DNA from 2 places in the Clostridium sp. AF32-12BH genome. Region 1 is predicted to be linked to the other one. Evidence: predicted binding sites of a transcription regulator. Region 1 holds the regulator's gene; the other holds the start of a gene.

Region 1 (10,206 bases):
CATTCGATGGACGATCTTCCATGGAACCGGTGCTGGCGAATATGATCCTGGCAAGCAAAGTGCCGGTCAATATCCTGTATGCATCCACGAAAGACATTGGCGGTACGGCCTATGGACAGATGATCATTCAGCTTCCGGAAGATGAGGCAGATGCGGCGCGTGCCCTGCATTATTTGAAAACGGTGCAGGTACCATATGAGGAGGTGAGCGGCGATGTTATTTAGTCAGCAGATCATGGAACTGATCCGCAATGGAATCGGGGAAACGTTATGTATGGTGATCATTTCCACCGTGGTTTCTTATATTATCGGAATTCCGCTTGGTATTATTCTGGTAGTGACGGACAAAGAAGGCATCCGCCCGATCCCGGTCCTTCAGAAAATTCTGGGACTCGTCATCAACCTGCTCCGCTCGGTCCCGTTCCTGATCCTTCTGATCATGATGATTCCGGTCACCAGGAAAATCGTGGGAACGAGCCTTGGCTGGAAAGCAGTGGTTCCGCCGCTTGTAGCATCGGCAGCTCCGTATATTGCCCGCATGGTGGAATCGTCCTTTAAGGAAATCGATGCAGGAGTCATCGAGGCAGCGAAATCCATGGGCGCTTCTACGTTTCAGATCATCTGGAAGGTGCTGCTCCCGGAATCAAAGCCCTCTCTTTTGATCGGTGCAGCGATTTCTACGACCACGATCCTTGGATATTCTGCGATGGCAGGTGCGGTTGGCGGCGGCGGACTGGGCGGTATCGCGATCAACTATGGTTATTACCGTTATGAGACCGACATCATGCTGGTGACCGTAGCAATCCTGGTCATCATCGTCCAGATCATCCAGGAGATCGGCATGAGACTGGCAAGAAAGAGTGACAAACGGATCCGTTAAGAAATGGAACGCATCGGAATCGGATGCGAAAACTGGAAAAATCCGGCAGAACAGAAAATTGTTCTGGCAGACCGGAAATGACAGGCATGGATTTAGCAGCCGCAGGACGGCTGTCGGCCAAAGGCCATATAAATCAAAATTATTCATTGAGGAGGATCAGTATTATGAAAAAGAACATTGGTGTAATTGCAGCAGCATTTTTAGCAGCAGCAGCCCTGAGCGCATGCGGCGGCAGCAAACCGGCTGAGACGACTGCAGCAGAGACAAAGGCAGAGGCAGCTGAGACGACTGCAGCGGAGAGCAGCGCAGAGGCAGAGAGCAGCGAAGCAGAAGCAAAGACGGACGATTTAAAGGAACTGACGGTAGGTGCGAGCCCGGCTCCTCACGCAGAGATCCTGGAGGCTGCAAGAGAAGAACTGGCAAAGAAAGGGTATGATTTAAAAATCGTTGAGTATACCGATTATGTTCAGCCGAACCTGGCACTGGATGCTGGCGATCTGGATGCAAACTACTTCCAGCATCTTCCGTATCTGGAACAGTTCAATGAGGAGAGAGGAACCAAGTTAGTCAGCGCAGGTAAGATCCACTACGAGCCATTTGGCATTTACGCAGGCAAGACCGCATCCTTAGACGAGTTGGCAGATGGCGCAAAGGTTGCTGTACCAAACGATGCAACCAACGAGGCACGTGCACTGCTTCTTCTGGAAGCACAGGGTCTGTTAAAGTTAAAAGACGGCGCAGGTTTAAAGGCAACCAAGACCGATATTGTTGAGAATCCGAAGAACCTGGATATCCTGGAGGTTGAGGCAGCACAGGTTCCGCGTTCCCTTCCGGATGTTGACATTGCAGTTATCAACGGGAACTACGCAATCGAGGCTGGTTTAAAGGTATCTGACGCACTGGCTGTTGAGGCTTCTGACTCTGAGGCAGCAACAGCAACTACCTACGGCAACGTGGTAGCAGTGCAGGAGGGCAAGGAAGAGGATGAGAAGACCAAAGCCCTGATGGAGGCACTGACCAGCGACACCGTAAAAGAGTTCATGGAGCAGACCTACGAGGGCGCAGTTGTTCCGTTATTCTAAGAAGCGTGGTAACTGTTCAGTAGGTCTGCGCATTTACTGCGCTGACCGTAAGAAAACATAGGCTGGCAGGCAAGTGACAAACAGAAAAGGATACGCATAGACTACAGTAAGGAATTTTCGGTTCCGGATGTGGGCTATGCGTATTTTTGATTTAAAAAAAAAGAAGTCATCAATATCTGCGACTGCAAAAAACTTGGATTTGTGGGGGATGTAGAGTTTAATCCGGAAAATGGCTGCATTACACATCTGATCGTTCCGGGACCAGGGTGTCTTTGTGGGATTTTCGGACGAGAGAAAGAATATATCATCCCGTTCAAAGATGTTTGTCAGATCGGCGATGATATTATCCTGGTGGAAGTAAAAAAACTGAAAGAGATCGAGAAAGCGTGTAAATGCGACTGAAGGATTGCCGGACATGTATGCATAAACATGTTGCACAAATAGCAATGGTAACAGCGCAACAGCTGGGAATCGGGGTGTTTTATGAATGTTTACAAAAACAGCGGAGCGGGCTATACTGTAAGGAGCAGGGAAGATAACATTTCTGTTTATGCAGCGTGCGTGAACAGCGATCAAATGACTGTTGAAAAGAATGTGCAAGAAAAACATGCAGGAAAACATGTAAAAAACAGGAGGATTTACAATGGAGAAGACGGAAAATTATGGCGTGGTAAGTCTGCGCTGGCTGAACGGACAGTGTTACGAGATCAGACTTTCAAATGGAAAAGTGATCCTGACGGATCCGATGATCAGCGATCCGGTATCGGATGCCCCATGGCTGAAATTTTACAGGATTCCAAAAGAGTACGGAATTACTCCGGAAAGTGTTGAGCGGGTGGACTATCTGATCCTGAATCATACCCATTGCGATCATATTTCCGATGTGGAATATTACATCAAGAAATTTAATCCGATGGTGATCTGTCATGAAGCGGTTGCCTATGAGCTGGCCAAAGCATTTGACATTCCATTTACTTCGGTATATGCGGTTGGCAGTGAGGAAACCCATGAATTTCTGGATTTCAAAATGGAAACACTCCATGGAACACACAATGAGCAGGGAATGAAGTATTCGACGATGGCGAATATTCTGGAAGAAGATTACGGCATTGGCGGACCGGGAACCAGAGAACTGGGACATCTTGGCGGACTGATCCAGCTGAATTTCATTCTCACAACAAAGGAAAATTTCAAAATTGCATTTGTCGGCGGACGTCTGGATGCAATGTGGTCCAGACCGATGATCCGTGCAGTGGCAAAAGCAGAGCCGAATATCATGATCCGCCAGGTATCCGGAAGACTTCCGGAAAACCCGGAACAGATCTATGCCGATGAGATTGAGCAGACAGGTGTAAGACTGATGCTTCCGATGCATCATGAAAAGTATGATATCAGCGAGAAGGAAACACTGGCAAACCTGATCGAGAAGACCAATATCATGCTGCAGGAACGCGGAGTAAATGCCAATATGGTAAATCCGGTGAGAGGCAGATGGTATCAGCTCGGAATCAGTTTTCGTGAGATCTAAAATTACTTGCGTGAAGCTGATAAATGGGTTAAAATACTGACAAAGAACTTCTACAGGAGGAAACTATCTTGAAGTGCCCATTTTGCAGCGCAGCAGATACTAAGGTCATTGATTCCAGACCGGCAGAGGACAACAGCTCGATCCGCCGCCGTCGTCAGTGCGTTGTCTGCGGAAAGCGTTTTACTACATACGAGAAACTGGAAACCATGCCTCTCATGGTCATCAAAAAAGACCAGTCGAGGGAGCCGTATGACCGTTCTAAGATCGAAGCCGGAGTTGTCCATTCCTGCCATAAACGACCGGTATCCATCCAGCAGATCAACCAGATGATCGATGAAATTGAAAACCAGATCTTTACCATGGAGGATCGGGAAGTAGAAACCTCGCAGATCGGCGAGCTTGTCATGCAGAAACTGAAACAGCTGGACGAGGTTGCTTATGTGCGCTTCGCGTCTGTTTACCGGGAGTTCAAGGATGTGAATACCTTTATGGAGGAACTTGGCAAGCTCCTGGAGAATAAACGAAAGTAGGCAGGAAAACAGACGTGATATTAGAACCATTTTATCCGAAAGAATGGGTGGACAGCACCTATGAAATTGACTGGGAAGGCTGGAAAACGCGTGGGAAAAAGGGCGTTATTTTTGATATTGACAACACCCTGGTCCCTCACGGGGCACCGGCAGACAGCAGGGCGATTGCCCTGTTTGAGCGGCTTTATGCGCTTGGGTTTCGGACATGCCTGTTATCGAATAACAAGGAACCGCGTGTGAAATCATTCGCAGACCAGGTTCATTCTCCCTATATTTACAAAGCGGGAAAACCGGGTATAAAAAACTACGACCGTGCCGTGCGTGAGATGGGACTTCGCAAAGAAGAAGTCCTGTTTGTAGGGGACCAGCTTTTTACCGATGTGTATGGTGCCAACCGGGCCGGACTTTATGGAATCCTGGTAAAACCGATCAATCCAAAAGAAGAGATCCAGATCGTTCTAAAGCGGTATCTGGAGGCGGTTGTGCTATTCTTTTATAGACGGAAACAGAAAAAACAGGGATGAGATCCCTGTTTTTTTCTTGTTGCTTTGCATATCGAGAAGGTGCCGGTGGCGCCTCCTCTGCTTTGCAGCTCCTTTTTCATATTACGGGGAAGTATGTCAGAAAAATCTGATAGAGCACTTCCGCGAATCCGCACGAAACCATGACCTTGATCGGATCAATCTTCACCTTGCGCAGAAAGAACAACGCAGTGAAAAAGTAGATCAGATAGCGCAGCTGCAGATTACCGCCGGTGATGGAAATGCTTCCATCGAGGAAAAAGGTCGGGATCAGAATGGTGATTCCGGCAGTCAGGATCATGGCAACTACAGCTGGCCGCAGGGATTCCAGAATTCCTTTCATCAGGCGCAGATTGCGGTATTTTGCGTAAAGCTTCGCAAGGATCGTCACAAAGATGCAGGAAGGAAGAATACAGCCGAGGGTGGCAATCAGGGCACCTGGAATTCCTGCCACCTGGTTGCCGACAAAGGTGGAGGAGTTGACGGCGATAGGACCTGGTGTCATCTCTGCGATGGTGATCAGATTTGTAAAATCATTTAAGGTAAGCCAGTGATATTTATCGATCACCTGGGCCTGAATCAGCGGCATTGCGGCATATCCGCCGCCAAAGCTGAAGGCACCGATCTGCAGAAATGCGAAGAAAAGCTGAAAGTAAATCATCATTCGTTTTCTCCTTTCCCGGCAGACGGAATGTTTTCCCGTCTGACCGTGATCACCGTGCGGACCGCACCGATCAGTGCAGTTACAAGAATGATCAGAATCACGTTGATTTTTAAGATATAGTTGGCAATGAAGGCCGCGATCATGATCAGTGCCAGAGTGAGGGAGCGCAGCTTCAGAACCCCGCCGCCCATGTCGTATACAACGGAGATGATGACAGCGCCGACTCCGGCCCGCATGCCGTTTAGCAGATTTTGAATAAAGAAGCTTTCGCGGAATGCGTTGTAAAACGCTGAGACTGCAGTGATGATGACAAACGGCGGAAGGATCGCACCGAGAATCGAGCAGAGGATTCCGGGCATTCCGGCAAGCTTATACCCGACAACAATGGCACCGTTGACGGCGATCGCACCGGGTGAAGACTGGGCGATCGCGATCAGATCCAGCATTTCCGTTTCATCGATCCAGTGAAGTTCGTCTACAAATTTGGTTTTCAGGAGACTGACAATTACGTATCCGCCGCCAAACGTGAAGGTGCTTAAGTAGAGGGTAGAAAAAAATAATTTTTTCAGAACGGAAGCATTCGACTGTTTTAGGGAGGCTTCCTGCGTAGGATTGTTGTGATGTTCCATAGAGATAGATTACCATTCCTTTCGTTTCCATATATAATTCGGAGTAGTTTTGCTGTTCCTGATATACTATAGCACTGGACGGATTATATGAAAAATAATATAATTATATAACAATGATAATAAAAACAATATGATCTGCCTTTGATACAAGGAAAGAGAGGAAGAAAGGGAGGCATAGTATCATGACAATCCGGCATATGAGGATTTTTCGGGCGGTGATCGAGAATGAAAACAATCTGACGAGGGCAGCGCGTCAGATTTATATGGCACAGCCTGCTGTGACGCTGGCAATCCAGGAACTGGAAGAATATTATGGTGTGAATCTCTTCGACCGGTTGGGAAAAAGGCTGTATCTGACAGAGGCAGGAAAGCAGTTTCAGGATTATGTGATCCGTATTCTTGGTCTGTTTGATGATATGGAAGAAGGCATGCGCAGTTGGGGAAGCAAAGGCATGCTGCGTATTGGAAGCAGTGTGACAATTGGTTCCCAGTTTCTGCCAGGGTATGTGGAAAGTTATGCGCATACGCATCCGGATGTGAATACGCAGGTCTTGATTGGAGCGTCGGATCTGATTGAGAAAAAGATTCTCAGCAATGATCTGGATATTGGATTGGTGGAGAGTCCGGTTCATGAGAAGAATCTGATAGCAGAACAATATATGGAGGACTATCTGGTAGCAGTTGCGCCGGGAAAAGACTGGGAGCGAGGAATGGATGCATCAGGAAACGGGGATTCAGAAAGAATTCAAATGTCAGCAGAAGAGTTTGCACTGCAGCATTTGCTTTTACGTGAACCGGGAAGTGGGACAAGAGAGTCCTTTGATAAGGTGATGGCACAGCATCAGATTTTTGTAAAGCCGTCCTGGGAGGCAACCAGTACGACAGCGCTTGTAAATGCAGTGATTTCCGGACTGGGGATTTCGGTTGTGCCCAGACGAATGGTTGAGATTCCGCTCCGTGATGGGAAAATACGTGAGATCCAGATCGATGGGGTGGAATTTAAGCGGTACTTTTATCTGGTCTATCATCGGGACAAATTGCTTACCACACCAATCCGGGAATTCATGGACGTGTGCAGAAATTATGAAAACAGCCATTCTCAGCCGGAGTACAGCGGACTGTTCTGAATGTGTATAAGACGGTCATGGGAATTTTACGGCTCTTTTTCCTGCAAACAGATATAGCGGATATACGAAGCATAAAGTGCCATCAGATCATACGCATCATTTAAATCTTTCCCGCACAGCTCTTTGATCCGGCGGATCCGGTAAGGGATGCTGTTGCGATGGACATGCAGTTTGGCGCTCAGCTTTTGGATGTCTCCGCTGCACTGAATGTAGGAGACAACCGTTTCTGCTAACTGGGCATTGGAACCTTTTTCTTTCAGAATGGAAAAATCATGCTCCAGCCCTGGTATGTCAGCGTGACTGAGTACCAGGGCAGTTTTCATATAATCATAGTCGTAACACCCAAGGTCAGGAAACAGAAGCTGACCGAGTGAGAGACATTCGCGCGCAAGGGCACAGCCGGCAGAAAGGTTTTTCTGATTTTTGCAGAACGCAGCCGGAAATTTGGAAAGCACGGCAAGGAGTCGGTGAAAACGTTTTTCGTAGCCCGGCTCCTCTTTGATTAAGATCAGCTGCGTATCGGGAGAAAGGGAAACCATGGCATCTTTCTCATCAAGAAGATTTTGGATCATAGGAATGAGCACGGGAAATGTTTCCGATTGCGGCTGAAAAACAAGCATGGTGTGCGGTGACAGAATCTGGAAGCCAAATTCTTCGCCGCGTTTTTGAAATGCTTCACTGTACGGAGGCTGCATATGGAGCCATTCAAACAGAAACTGGTCGCGTTCTTTGGTTTGTGCCTGGACATTTCTGGAATTCAGCAGTTCTTCATACATCAGCTCCACAGCAGAACTTAAGATGGCTGCCTGTCTGAGAGAATCAGAAGCAGCAGAAGGAAGAATCAGCGCACCGATCCGGCTGTTCTGATAGCGCAGCGGTGCGGCGGCACCGGAAAACTGTCCGGGTTCCAGGGAAGAGGCGGGACCATTATGGTTCAGGCACTGGATGGCGAGGAGGTTTAAAGATCCGATCTGATCCGGGCTTGTGGATGCAACAACGCGTCCGCTGGCATCGCAGATCAGCAGTCCGTCAGGCGTGTGCTCTTTCAGTTTTGCGGCGATCTGATTCATGATGGTCATGTCCAAGAAAATCCCTCCTCCTTGTTTTTTTCTATTATAATAAAATAATAGAAAAAAACAAGGGAAATGAGAACGATATTTATGCATTTGCACAAAAATAGAGAAAAAAACTACTGGATTTAACCAATAGTTTTTTCGCTGGTCCGGTGCTAAAATCTTCATATGGCAATGATTGGGAAAGGAGGTATACAAAATCGAAGGAACCGTTGCACGTTTTATGCGATATGCAGACTGCGGAAGTGAAACACATCATGAACGCGCATTCTGCGAGTATATGGAACAGGAACTAAATGCCATGGGAATTGCGTTTGAGCGTCAGCTTCTGGACAGCCAGGTGGTTACGGATGGATGGAATATTCTGGCGAAGATACCAGGGCAGAGTGACAAAAAGCCGCTGCTATTTGTTCTTCATCTGGATACCGTAGCACCAGGCAGTCAGGTGAAATCCTATGTAAAAGATGGGAAAATTTACAGTGCCGGAAACAGTGTCCTGGGGGCAGATGGAAAACTTGCGATTGCCCTGGTTATGGAAGCGTTGGCAGAACTGAAGGAAAAGAAGGAAGCGTTCCGGCCGGTAGAGCTTTTGTTCACGGTATGTCAGGAACTGGGGTCTCATGGGGCAAAGTTTGCGGATTATTCGCATGTGGAAAGTGAAGAAGCACTGATACCAGACCATTATATTACTGGAGAAATATTGCTTTGCACACCGTCCAGACATTTTGTTCATGTAGAACTGATGGGGCAGGGAGCCCATGTCATAAGAAAAAATGAACCTGGCGTGAATGCTTTGGCTGCTGCCGTTGAGATCCTTCATCAGATTCCCATGGGGCAGGTGGACGAAAATCTCCGGATCAATGTATTTGACCTGGTTTCCCTGTCACCGTCCAATGCAGTTCCGGGTCATGCCCGTTTCGACATGGAGATTCGCACATTTGGTTCTGAAAAATGGGAACAGGTTTCCGCGGATATGTTTCGGATCATGGAAGATACCGCAAAAAGAACCGGCTGCCGCTGCAACATCAGCACGGAATGCGATTTCCCGGAGTCTGATTTTTCCGTTAATGAGGATATGCTGAAACGTCTGGAAAACATTTATGCCAGTGTTGGAATTCCCATGAAGCGGACGAGATCGTTTGGGGTCATGGATGCGACCTGCACACAGCAGATTGGGATCCGCAGCATTCCGATCGGACTTTCCATTTATCATTCGCATAGTGCCGGTGAATATGTCGTCATTGAGGAAATGGAGAACATGTTACAGCTGATAAAGCAGATTCTGAAAGAATTCTGACTGCTTTACAGTAGAAAGGGGAAAAACATGAGTAAAGACACAAAAAAAGCATCCCGCACCATGAACCCGTTTATTCCGCTGGTCATCATGGTGATCTTATGTACCATCGTATCGTATTTTGTGAAACCTGGTGCTTACGACCGTGAAACCGTGGATGGCGTGACCCGGGTGCTTGCGGACAGTTACCATGCGGTAGACCGGACGCCGGTATCGATTTTTCAGATGTTCCGTTCGATTCCGGAAGGCATGACAGCAACCGCAAATATGATGTTCTGTATCATGATCATCGGCGGTGTTGTAGAAATCTATAAGCGCACGGATACCGTTGGCGCAGCCATCAACAGCGTGCTGAAGGCATCCGAAAAGCTCAGCAGCCAGGTGATCATCGCGATTGTCATGATCGTCTTCTTTATCCTGGGCGGTATCCTGGGATGGAGCGAACATATCATTCCGTTCGTACCGATCATCATTTCCCTGGCATTATCCCTGGGGTACGATTCTCTGGTTGGTATGGCAATCTCTGGTTTTGCCTGCCTGATCAGTTTTGCTGTAGCACCGTTTAACATGTTTACCGTAGGTGTTTCCCATACCATCGCAGAACTGCCGATGTTCTCCGGATGGGAACTTCGTTTCCCGGCTCTGTTCTGTGTCTGGATCTTAAGCCTGGTCTGGACGATGCGCTATGCGAAAAAAGTAAAGGCGGATCCGTCTAAGAGTCTGGTCAAAAACATTGATACTTCTTCCCTCCGCATTCCGGTAGATCCGAACCTGAAATTTGATGCGCCGAAGAAGGTTTCTGCCCTGGTACTTCTGGTTACGATCCTGGTTACCATCTACGGCATCCTGAACTTAAAGTGGTCTTATACCGAGATGGCA
Region 2 (10,206 bases), on a different contig from region 1:
CGTATGCTCGCCCTGCTCAAAGCCGGTGCAGCTCATGGAAAGCAGATATTCACCGCCCTGGAGCGTCATCTTCTGGCGGAAATTCACCTCGTACTCATCGCCGTTCTTCACCGGACGGATCTCGGCACCCTCAAACATCGTGTTGGTTCCGGTTAAGTCCGCACCCTTTTTATCTTTGATCGTGTAAGTAAAGATTGGTGACTGGATGCTGTCATGGAAACGGATCTTTTCCTTGATTGTGAAATACTCACCCTTTAACAACAGATTCGTCAAGTTGCCACGTTCATCGAACATGCCAAGGTCGTAGATCTCGGCCTTGCCGTTTCCGTACTCGGTGCGGTTCGGGTTGATGGTCAGCTTATCTTTCATGAGACCGCTGTGCTTTTTATGCGCATGGCCTGCTGCGCCGTCCTGACCCTTTGCCGTTCCTGCTGCATTTTCGCTGGTATCTGCGCCAGCTCCTGCGGATCCGTCTGCTTTTTCACCAGACGCGCTCTTCGCACCGGCTCCTGCCGCGTTAGAGTCCATCCCGCCGGAAAAATCATTCATCTCCAGCAGTTCTTCTTCCAGATCATCCATCTGGTTTGCCAGGATCTTCTTATATAAATCCACCATCTTGCCCGGCGCGCCTTCGGCTACATAGTGTCCCTTATTTAAGAGCACAACCCGGTCACAGTATTTGATGACACTGCCCATATCGTGGGTAACCATAAGAATGGTCGTGCCGTTTTTGCGGATTTCCTCCATGCGGCGGTAACACTTGGACTGGAAGAAGACATCTCCCACGGAAAGTGCCTCATCGACAATGAGGATTTCCGGCTCCACGTTGATCGACAGCGCAAAAGCCAGCCGCACAAACATACCGCTGGAATAGGTTTTTACCGGCTGGTAAACGAAATCTCCGATATCCGCAAACTCCAGGATATCCGGCAGTTTTTCATCCATCTGCTTCTTGGAAAAGCCCATCATGGTTCCATTCATGTAGATGTTCTCAATGCCGGTGTAGTCCATATTAAAACCGGCTCCCAGCTCTAACAGCGCTGAGATGACTCCGCTCACCCGGACCTGACCGCTCGTCGGCGTTAGGACTCCGGTAATGATCTTTAAGATCGTCGATTTTCCGGAACCATTGGTTCCGATGATGCCCACCGTCTCGCCCTTTTTTACGTTAAACGAAATATCGCTCAACGCGAAAAAGTCCCGGTGGTAATTTTTATGGGTTAAGCTGAGCGACTCCTTTAACCGGTCGATCGGTTTGTCGTACAGCTTATATATCTTGCTCACGTCCTGTACCTGGATCGCGTATTCATTGTTTGAAGACATGGGATTCCTTTCATTTGCAAAGTTCCAGGGCAGTCACAGACATCTTTTCATACGATTGCTTCTTGCACAGCCAACACATTGATACGATGCGCAAAACCGCCCAAAAAGAATCCTGCTTTGCAGGATTCTGCCGCCCCTGTGGCCCTGCAAGCCGCAATACGGGTAATTTACCACGACAGTATACCATTAATTTTCCTCAGGTGCAAGGCACGTACGCCTGAGCGCAGTAAATTTCATAAAATCCTTAGAATTTCGCAAGATTGCAAAACTATGCAGAATGATTGACTTTGCAGCCTTTCCGCCTTAAAATAGTTGTAGATACAACTATTCACAGCAAAGGAGACAGCCAGATGAAGCGCATCTTACCTTATCTGAGACCATACGTGCCGCGTATGAGCCTTGGATTCGCCATCAAATCTGGCTTTTCACCGGAACCATTAAGGAAAATATTGCCTATGGCTGTCCGGATGCCACGCAGGAAGAGATCGAGGCAGCTGCCAAAGCAGCCCACATCCACAGCTTCATCACCTCACTCCCGCAGGGTTATGATACCCTGCTGACCGAATCCGGCATCAACATTTCCCAGGGACAGAAACAGCTGATGACCATTGCGCGCGCCATGCTCTTAAGATCCCAGATGCTGATCCTCGATGAAGCAACCAGCAATGTTGATACGCGTACAGAAATCCAGATCCAGTCTGCGATGCGAAAACTGATGGCCGGAAAAACCTGTTTCGTCATCGCGCACCGCCTTTCCACGATCCAGAACGCTGACAACATCCTGGTTGTAAAAGACGGAGATATCATCGAGCAGGGCACCCATGCACAGCTGCTGGCGAAAAACGGATTCTATGCACAGCTGTTTTACTCGCAGTTTGCATAAGTTTTCTCACAATCATAAAATCCATATATTTTACCCAAAAAGGGGGTCTGACAGATATCAGATCCCCCTTTTCTATGAACAATTGTTCATTTACCATATACAATTCAGATTTTTACAGATGCAGTACCCGGTCACGGATCTCCTGGGTACGTCCCTGGTTCCAGAACTGGGTTCCAATGTAACCACAGGTGCGGCGTGCCACAGACATCTTGTCCTGGTCACGGTTTCCGCAGTTCGGGCACTCCCAGACTAACTTGCCGGATTCGTCTTCGACAATCTTAATCTCACCGTCGTAGCCGCAGCACTCGCAGTAGTCGCTCTTGGTATTCAGCTCTGCGTACATGATGTTCTCGTAGATGAACTTCATGACAGAGAGAACGGCCGGGATATTCTGCTGCATGTTCGGTACCTCTACATAGCTGATTGCTCCGCCCGGAGACAGCTTCTGGAACTCAGACTCGAATTTCAATTTACTGAACGCGTCAATCTCCTCGCTTACATGCACATGATAGCTGTTGGTGATGTAGTTCTTATCGGTAACACCCGGAATGATGCCGAAACGCTTCTGCAGGCATTTTGCGAACTTGTAGGTGGTAGACTCCATCGGCGTTCCGTATACGGAATAGCTGATGTTCTCTGCCTCTCTCCACTCCTTGCACTTGTCGTTCATCTTCTGCATGACAGCCAGAGCGAACGGTTTTGCAGCCGGATCGGTATGCGGCTTTCCAGTCATGCGCACGCACATCTCGTGGAGACCGCAGTAACCAAGAGAAATGGTGGAGTAACCATTAAACAGGAGTTTGTCAATGGTCTCGCCCTTTTTCAGTCTTGCCAGAGCACCATTCTGCCAGAGGATCGGCGCTACATCGGAAATCGTTCCAAGCAGACGCTCATGACGGCAGCGCAGCGCGCGGTGGCAGAGTTCCAGGCGCTCTTCAAAGATCTCCCAGAAACGGTCCATATCGCCCTCAGAGGAACATGCTACATCCACCAGGTTGATGGTTACAACCCCCTGGTTGAAACGTCCATAGAACTTATGGCTTCCATCCGGATTTCTCTGGGAATCCTCGACCGTCAGGAAAGAACGGCAGCCCATGCACGGGTAAACGTTTCCATTTTTCATCTCTTTCATGATCTTTGCGGAGATGTAGTCCGGAACCATGCGCTTTGCAGTACATTTTGCAGCAAGTTCAGTCAGATGCCAGTACTTGGAATCCTCCGTAATGTTGTCCTCGTCCAGAACATAGATCAGCTTCGGGAATGCCGGAGTGATCCAGACACCTTTTTCATTCTTAACACCCTGCATTCTCTGGATCATGACTTCCTCGATGATCATGGCAAGATCGTCACGGGTACGGCCTTCCGGTACCTCGTCCAGATACATGAACATGGTTACGAACGGAGCCTGTCCGTTACAGGTCATCAGGGTGATGAGCTGGTACTGGATTGTCTGGATACCGCTCTTGATCTCATCGCGCAGTCTGCGCTCTACCACACGGTCGATGATCGCATCGTCCAGGGATTCTCCGCACTCCTTGCGCTCCTCAATGACATTCTTGCGCAGTTTCTGACGGCTGATGTCCACAAACGGAGCCAGATGCGCCAGAGAGAAGGACTGTCCGCCATACTGGTTGCTGGCTACCTGAGCCACGATCTGGGTGGTAACGTTGCAGGCCGTGAAAAAGCTGTGCGGCTTCTCGATCATGGTCTCGCTGATGACGGTGCCGTTCTGGAGCATATCTTCCAGATTGATCAGGTCACAGTTGTGTTCTTTCTGTGCGAAATAATCGGTGTCGTGGAAGTGGATGATGCCCGCCTCATGAGCGCGCACAATCTCCTCCGGGAGCAGAACACGGCGGCTTAAATCCTTGCTGACCTCACCAGCCATGTAGTCACGCTGGGTGGAATTGATCACCGGGTTCTTGTTGGAGTTTTCCTGTTTTACTTCCTCGTTCAGGTGCTCGATCAGTGCCAGGATGCCATTATCCGTCGTATTCGATTTTCTGGTCAGTTCTCTCTTGTAACGGTAACGCACATACTTCTGTGCTACCTCGTAACCCCGCATCTCCATGATGCCGGTCTCTACCATATCCTGAATATCTTCTACGTTTACCGCATGCGTAGCCTCTTCCACCTGTTTTGCGATCATATCTGCCACTGCGTTGATCTGATACTCATTCAGCTGATGAAGATGATCGACGCTGGCATTCGCCTTGGTGATCGCGTTCACAATCTTAGAGACATCAAAAGAAACCTCTTTGCCGTTTCTCTTGATCACATTTGTCTTAACATCCGTAGTCATGCCCAAACCCCTCTCGTATATACTATATCTTGTATTTTATTGCGTTATAAACAACTATATGTCGTAGCAGAATTTATGATACTACAAATATGGGGAAAATGGAAGTGGCAATTTCACGAATATTTCATGGAATATTTGGTTGAATATTTATTTTACATAAGGTATGATTAGACAGGTCCGTTTTGCCAAAATGCGGGAAACACCGCAGAGTTCCTTGCTTTTGAACTCAAACCGCAAACGGAAAAAGAACACAGGAGGTTCGCACATTGCTGAATAAATGGAAACAAAAGATAACAAAATTTGTATGTTTTGCCCTAACATGCCAGTTGTTCATTCTGACAGCCTGGGCTAAACCCGACTGGCCTTCTGATACCGGCATTATGGCAGAGGCCGGAATTGTCATGGATATGGATTCCGGTGCCATTTTATACGGACAGAATATCCACCTGGCTTATCCGCCAGCCAGCATCACCAAGATTCTGACAGCACTCATCGTCCTGGAAAATTGCAATCTGGATGATACTGTAACATTTTCTACGACCGCTGTCAACCAGGTGGAAGCAGACAGCGGAAATAAAATCAGCGTCGTAGCCGGAGACCAGCTCTCCGTGGAAGACTGTCTCTACTCCATGCTTTTGGTATCCTGCAACCAGGCAGCCAATGCCCTGGCAGAGCACACGGCAGGCAGCATTCCCGCCTTTGTGGACATGATGAACGAAAAACTGGTAGAACTGGGATGCCAGGAAAGCCATTTTGAAAATCCATCCGGTTTAAACGGAGATAATCAGTATGTTTCCGCTTACGATATGGCCCTGATCGCGCAGGCCGCATACGACAATGAGACCATGGTAGAGATCAGCTCTGCCACGACACATAAGATCGCACCGACCACCCAGAATCCGGACGGTTTCACCATCCGCGGCGAACACCGTCTCTGTGTCACCGAAGATCAGAGCAGTCCCTACTACTATCCGGAAGCAATCGCCGGAAAAACAGGTTATCTGATCAAAGCCGGAAACACCCTGGTCACCTACGCAGTCAAGGATAACCGCCGTCTGGTCTCTGTCATCTTAAAAGGACAGCCGCGTCAGTACTTCGTAGATGGAAAAGCACTCCTGGAGTTCGGCTTCCGTTCCTTCCAGAACTACACCGTAGCCGACTACGAAAGCCGCTACGTCACCGGAAACGAAACCATCAACCTGGACAAGGGTTCTTTCCTGGCTTCCGATCTGATGATCGACCCGGACAGCGTCATCACCCTTCCAAACGGTGCTTCTTTCGAGGATGCCGACATTTCCCTTGGCGCACTGCCGGAAGTCAGCCCGGACAATGCCGTGGCCCTGCTCACCTACACCTACAATGACCGGGTGATCGGAACGGCCTATCTGCTTGCCAAAGACGGTGTCACCATCGATAACGGCGACAGCAGCACCGATTCTTCATCTGCAGCCGGAAATGGCAGTACCAACACTGCTGATTCTGCAGATGACGCAGGCAGTTCCCTGGCTACCAGCTCCGGTGCATCCGATTCACAGCGCACCCACGGAAACTTTTCCATCGTCGGCGTACTGGTCACGATTCTGATCGTGCTCCTCGTCCTTGCCGTGATCGGAATCGCAGGCTGGATCGTCTACTCCAGAAAGCAGGAAGCAAAAGCCCTCGCCGAGCGTCGTGAACGCAGAAGACAGAGACTGCAGCGTTCCGGTGATGAGGAAGAGTTTGAGCGGCTGCTGGAAGAATACAAAAATAAGAAGAAATAAACAATATTGCACAGTAAATCAAAGGGGCGAAAGTTCCCGCAGCCGCCATGTATGGCGGCTGTGGAAACTTTCGCCCCTCGTTCGTTACTGTGCAATATTGTTTCATTTACTGTCCCAGCCGGATTGGCTCTCCGCCTCCGGCCGTAATGGTTTTTGACGTGGTTGTCTGGGATTCTGTCTGGGCTGCATCTCCGGAGTTTTGTGTTTCCTGTCCGGATTGTGCGCTTTCTGGATTTTCAGTATTTCCTGCAGCCGCTGAGACATCGGCTCCGGTGTTATCGGTGCTGCCGCTGTTTCCTGCATCCACGCTTTCTGTCGTATTCTCTGCTGTACTTTCAGCCGTGTTTTCTGTCGTTCTTCCGTAATTCAGGGCCGCGTACACATCCAGCATGCCGTTGCTGCTGAGTTTGCCTTCCAATGGCGGGATCTTGCGGGCGGTTTCTAACAGGACTTTACGGATATCGGAAAGCTGCAGGTCGGTGCGGTAGGAATACAGGAATGCAGCCGCACCGGTTACCATCGGTGCAGACATGGAGGTGCCGGTCATAAAGCCGTATCCGCTGTTTGCAATGGTGCTGACGATATAAGTGCCGGGTGCTGCGATATCTACGCTCTTAGCGCCATAATTGGAGCTCTCAGCCAGGTTTCCGTCGAACATCAGGTTCGCAACGGATATCGCATTATCTAAGTCAAAGGAAGACGGATAATCCGGTTTCTGATCCGTATCCTCTCCGATTCCTTTCGCGTCTCCGTTTCCGGCTGATACCACAAACAGCATCTTCGATTCGCGCATGACCTTTTCCAGTTCCGGATAATATTCGGTCGTTCCAAAACTGAGGTTGCAGATGGAGGCACCGTTTGCTTCCGCGTAGCGGATGGCTTCGATGATTGCCTTTTCCTCACCCACGCCGTACTGGGTTCCCAGCGCTTTTAGAGACATGATCTTGACATACTTGTTATCCGCGATTCCAGCAATGCCGCCATTTCCACGGGTCGCGGCAATGGTTCCTGCCGCATGGGTTCCGTGATCGTCCTCGCTGCCCTTGCAGAGTTCATTGTTTCCATCAAAGAAATTCCAGCCGTGCACATCGTCGATATAGCCGTTGCCGTCATTATCGATGCCATCTCCCGGAATTTCGTCTTCGTTGGTCCAAATGGCATCTTTCAGATCCGGATGATTGATGTCGATTCCGGTGTCAATGACCGCAACTACCACCTGACGATGTTCCTCTGTGCTTGCATCATAAAGGTTCCATGCAGGAAGAACATCGATATCTACTCCTTTTCTGGCACGGATTTCTTTGATCCGGTAAGCATCCGGACCAGCCACCGGTGCCGGCATTCCCAGATAGTTTGCCAGGTCAATGAATGTGGCAAGCTTCGGATTACTGTCCTTGAAGCGGTTGATAATCTCGCTGTACTGAAGTTCCGCATCATTTTTCAGACCCCACTGGTACCTGGAATAGCTGTCGGAAGAAGACAGATTGGTTACGCCCGGACCGTAGACATCTGTAGAAAATGTATATCGCTCCGCATCGTAGGCTGACGTTTCCTGTGTCCGATCTGACGTAGTTTCTGTCTGCCCCGTAACCCTTCCGGGTATCCCCGGTCTTTCCGGCTGGTATGCTGCCAGACTGGCGCCGCAAAGGCATAGTGCCAGACCGGAAACTAATTTTCGTTTATAGTTCATTCATTTACTCCTTGTTCTGCTACCCATTTTATGTTATCCACTTGCTGTGTTATCCATGAATCACTTCTATGTGATAATGCCTAATCTTACATTTATAATACAGTTTCTGATTATAACATAAGTTACCAGTTCTTACTTTGAAAAATGTGTGAATTTTCCTTACGTTTTTACCCGTGATAGTAGCGTCCTTGCTGATGCTGTTCTGATTGCAGTTCCAATACACATCTGCCGGACCTGTCCATGACATTTGGCAGGTGCCAGATAAAGTTTTTCAGGTGCCAGATAACAGAAAAACCCGTGGAGAAAAATCTCCACGGGTCCTCTTACGTTTGGACACAGTAGGCGCACCAGGCGCATCTACATTATATGAAAATTTCGATTAATTTCTAATTAGAGATTATTCGCAGATAGAAACAACACGACCTGAACCTACGGTTCTACCACCCTCACGGATAGCGAAACGAAGACCCTGCTCCATAGCTACCGGATGGATCAGCTCAACGGTCATCTCTACGTTATCACCAGGCATGCACATCTCGGTTCCTTCCGGAAGCTCGCAAACGCCGGTTACGTCAGTTGTTCTGAAGTAGAACTGCGGACGATAGTTGTTGAAGAACGGGGTATGACGACCACCCTCGTCTTTGGTCAGAACGTAAACCTGTGCGGTAAACTTGTTGTGGCACTTTACAGATGCCGGCTTACACAGAACCTGTCCACGCTCGATCTCAGTTCTCTGGATACCACGAAGCAGAGCACCGATGTTATCACCAGCCTGAGCCTCATCCAGTAACTTACGGAACATCTCGATACCGGTAACAACGGTCTTCTTGGTCTCCTCGTGGATACCAACGATCTCAACCTCATCGTTCAGATGAAGAACACCACGCTCTACACGGCCGGTAGCAACGGTACCACGACCGGTAATGGTGAATACGTCCTCGACTGGCATCAGGAACGGCTTATCAGTCTCACGCTGCGGATCCGGGATCCAGCTATCAACTGCATCCATAAGCTCCATGATCTTGTCGCCCCACTCGCCCATCGGATCTTCCAGAGCTTTCAGAGCAGAACCCTGAATGATCGGGGTGTCATCGCCCGGGAACTCGTACTCGTTCAGCAACTCACGGATCTCCATGTCTACTAACTCAAGCAGCTCCGGATCGTCAACCATATCACACTTGTTCATGAATACAACGATGTACGGTACGCCTACCTGACGGGAAAGCAGGATGTGCTCTCTGGTCTGAGCCATAACACCATCGGTTGCTGCTACTACAAGGATAGCGCCATCCATCTGAGCTGCACCGGTGATCATGTTCTTAACGTAGTCAGCATGTCCTGGGCAGTCAACGTGTGCATAGTGTCTCTTCTCAGTCTCATACTCAACGTGTGCGGTAGAAATGGTGATACCACGCTCTCTCTCCTCCGGAGCCTTATCGATGTTCTCGAAATCGGTAGCGGTGTTACCAGCAACTCTCTCAGACAGAACTTTGGTGATTGCTGCGGTCAGAGTGGTTTTACCATGGTCAACGTGGCCGATGGTACCAATGTTACAATGCGGTTTGGTTCTTTCAAACTTTGCTTTTGCCATTTTATAACGTCCTCCTTGATTTGCCCGCCTAGTACGGGCGATTGATTATATGGTTAGGCTGTTCTTTATTATATGCTATTTGCGCAATATTTTCAAGCCTTTTCTCTATTCCGGGCGGCAGTCCCGCAAAGCCTCTCAGCCGGAGCTGGAGATACATTCACGGAATGCCTGTGCCGGAAATTAGATTTGATTGTAATTAAGGTTTAATTACTTTTTGTGCTCGTTGATAACCTTCTCCTGTACGGACTTCGGAACCGGCTCGTACTTCTCGAAGAACATGGAGTAGTTACCACGTCCCTGAGTCTTGGAACGAAGGTCGGTAGAGTAACCGAACATCTCGGAAAGCGGAACGTATGCTCTTACGATCTTACCGCCGCCTAAGTCATCCATACCCTCGATACGGCCACGACGGGAGTTGATATCACCGATAACATCACCCATGTATTCCTCTGGCATGGTAACCTCAACCTTCATGATCGGCTCAAGCAGGATAGCGCCTGCCTTCTGCATAGCCTCCTTGAATGCCATGGAACCGGCAATCTTGAATGCCATCTCGTTAGAGTCGACCTCATGGTAAGAACCATCGTATACGGTAGCTTTTACGCCGAGTACCGGGAATCCAGCAAGGATACCGGACTTAGCAGCCTCTTCGATACC

The links. The regulator NrdR, encoded in region 1, represses ribonucleotide reductase genes. The targets are predictions, from matches to a motif close to CACNANATNTNGTG.
Region 2: the regulator NrdR is predicted to act here: its motif matches at 4,529-4,542, upstream of nrdD (anaerobic ribonucleoside-triphosphate reductase).

What each region holds. Positions count from the first base shown of each region.
Region 1 covers NZ_QUEH01000014.1:70,940-81,145, reverse strand. Annotated here, with positions in the region: gene DWZ40_RS14015 (ATP-binding cassette domain-containing protein) at 1-224, shown strand, start outside; gene DWZ40_RS14010 (methionine ABC transporter permease) at 214-879, shown strand; gene DWZ40_RS14005 (MetQ/NlpA family ABC transporter substrate-binding protein) at 1,044-1,961, shown strand; partial or broken gene DWZ40_RS14000 (PRC-barrel domain-containing protein) at 2,127-2,363, shown strand; gene DWZ40_RS13995 (MBL fold metallo-hydrolase) at 2,605-3,489, shown strand; gene nrdR (transcriptional regulator NrdR) at 3,558-4,019, shown strand; gene DWZ40_RS13985 (YqeG family HAD IIIA-type phosphatase) at 4,037-4,543, shown strand; gene DWZ40_RS13980 (chromate transporter) at 4,620-5,204, opposite strand; gene DWZ40_RS13975 (chromate transporter) at 5,201-5,833, opposite strand; gene DWZ40_RS13970 (LysR family transcriptional regulator) at 6,031-6,960, shown strand; gene DWZ40_RS13965 (helix-turn-helix domain-containing protein) at 6,987-8,039, opposite strand; gene DWZ40_RS13960 (M20/M25/M40 family metallo-hydrolase) at 8,257-9,330, shown strand; gene DWZ40_RS13955 (YfcC family protein) at 9,358-10,206, shown strand, end outside.
Region 2 covers NZ_QUEH01000001.1:176,450-186,655, forward strand. Annotated here, with positions in the region: gene DWZ40_RS00925 (ABC transporter ATP-binding protein) at 1-1,323, opposite strand, end outside; partial or broken gene DWZ40_RS00930 (ATP-binding cassette domain-containing protein) at 1,742-2,206, shown strand; gene nrdD (anaerobic ribonucleoside-triphosphate reductase) at 2,319-4,508, opposite strand; gene DWZ40_RS00940 (D-alanyl-D-alanine carboxypeptidase family protein) at 4,889-6,268, shown strand; gene DWZ40_RS00945 (S8 family peptidase) at 6,375-7,958, opposite strand; gene tuf (elongation factor Tu) at 8,356-9,549, opposite strand; gene fusA (elongation factor G) at 9,757-10,206, opposite strand, start outside.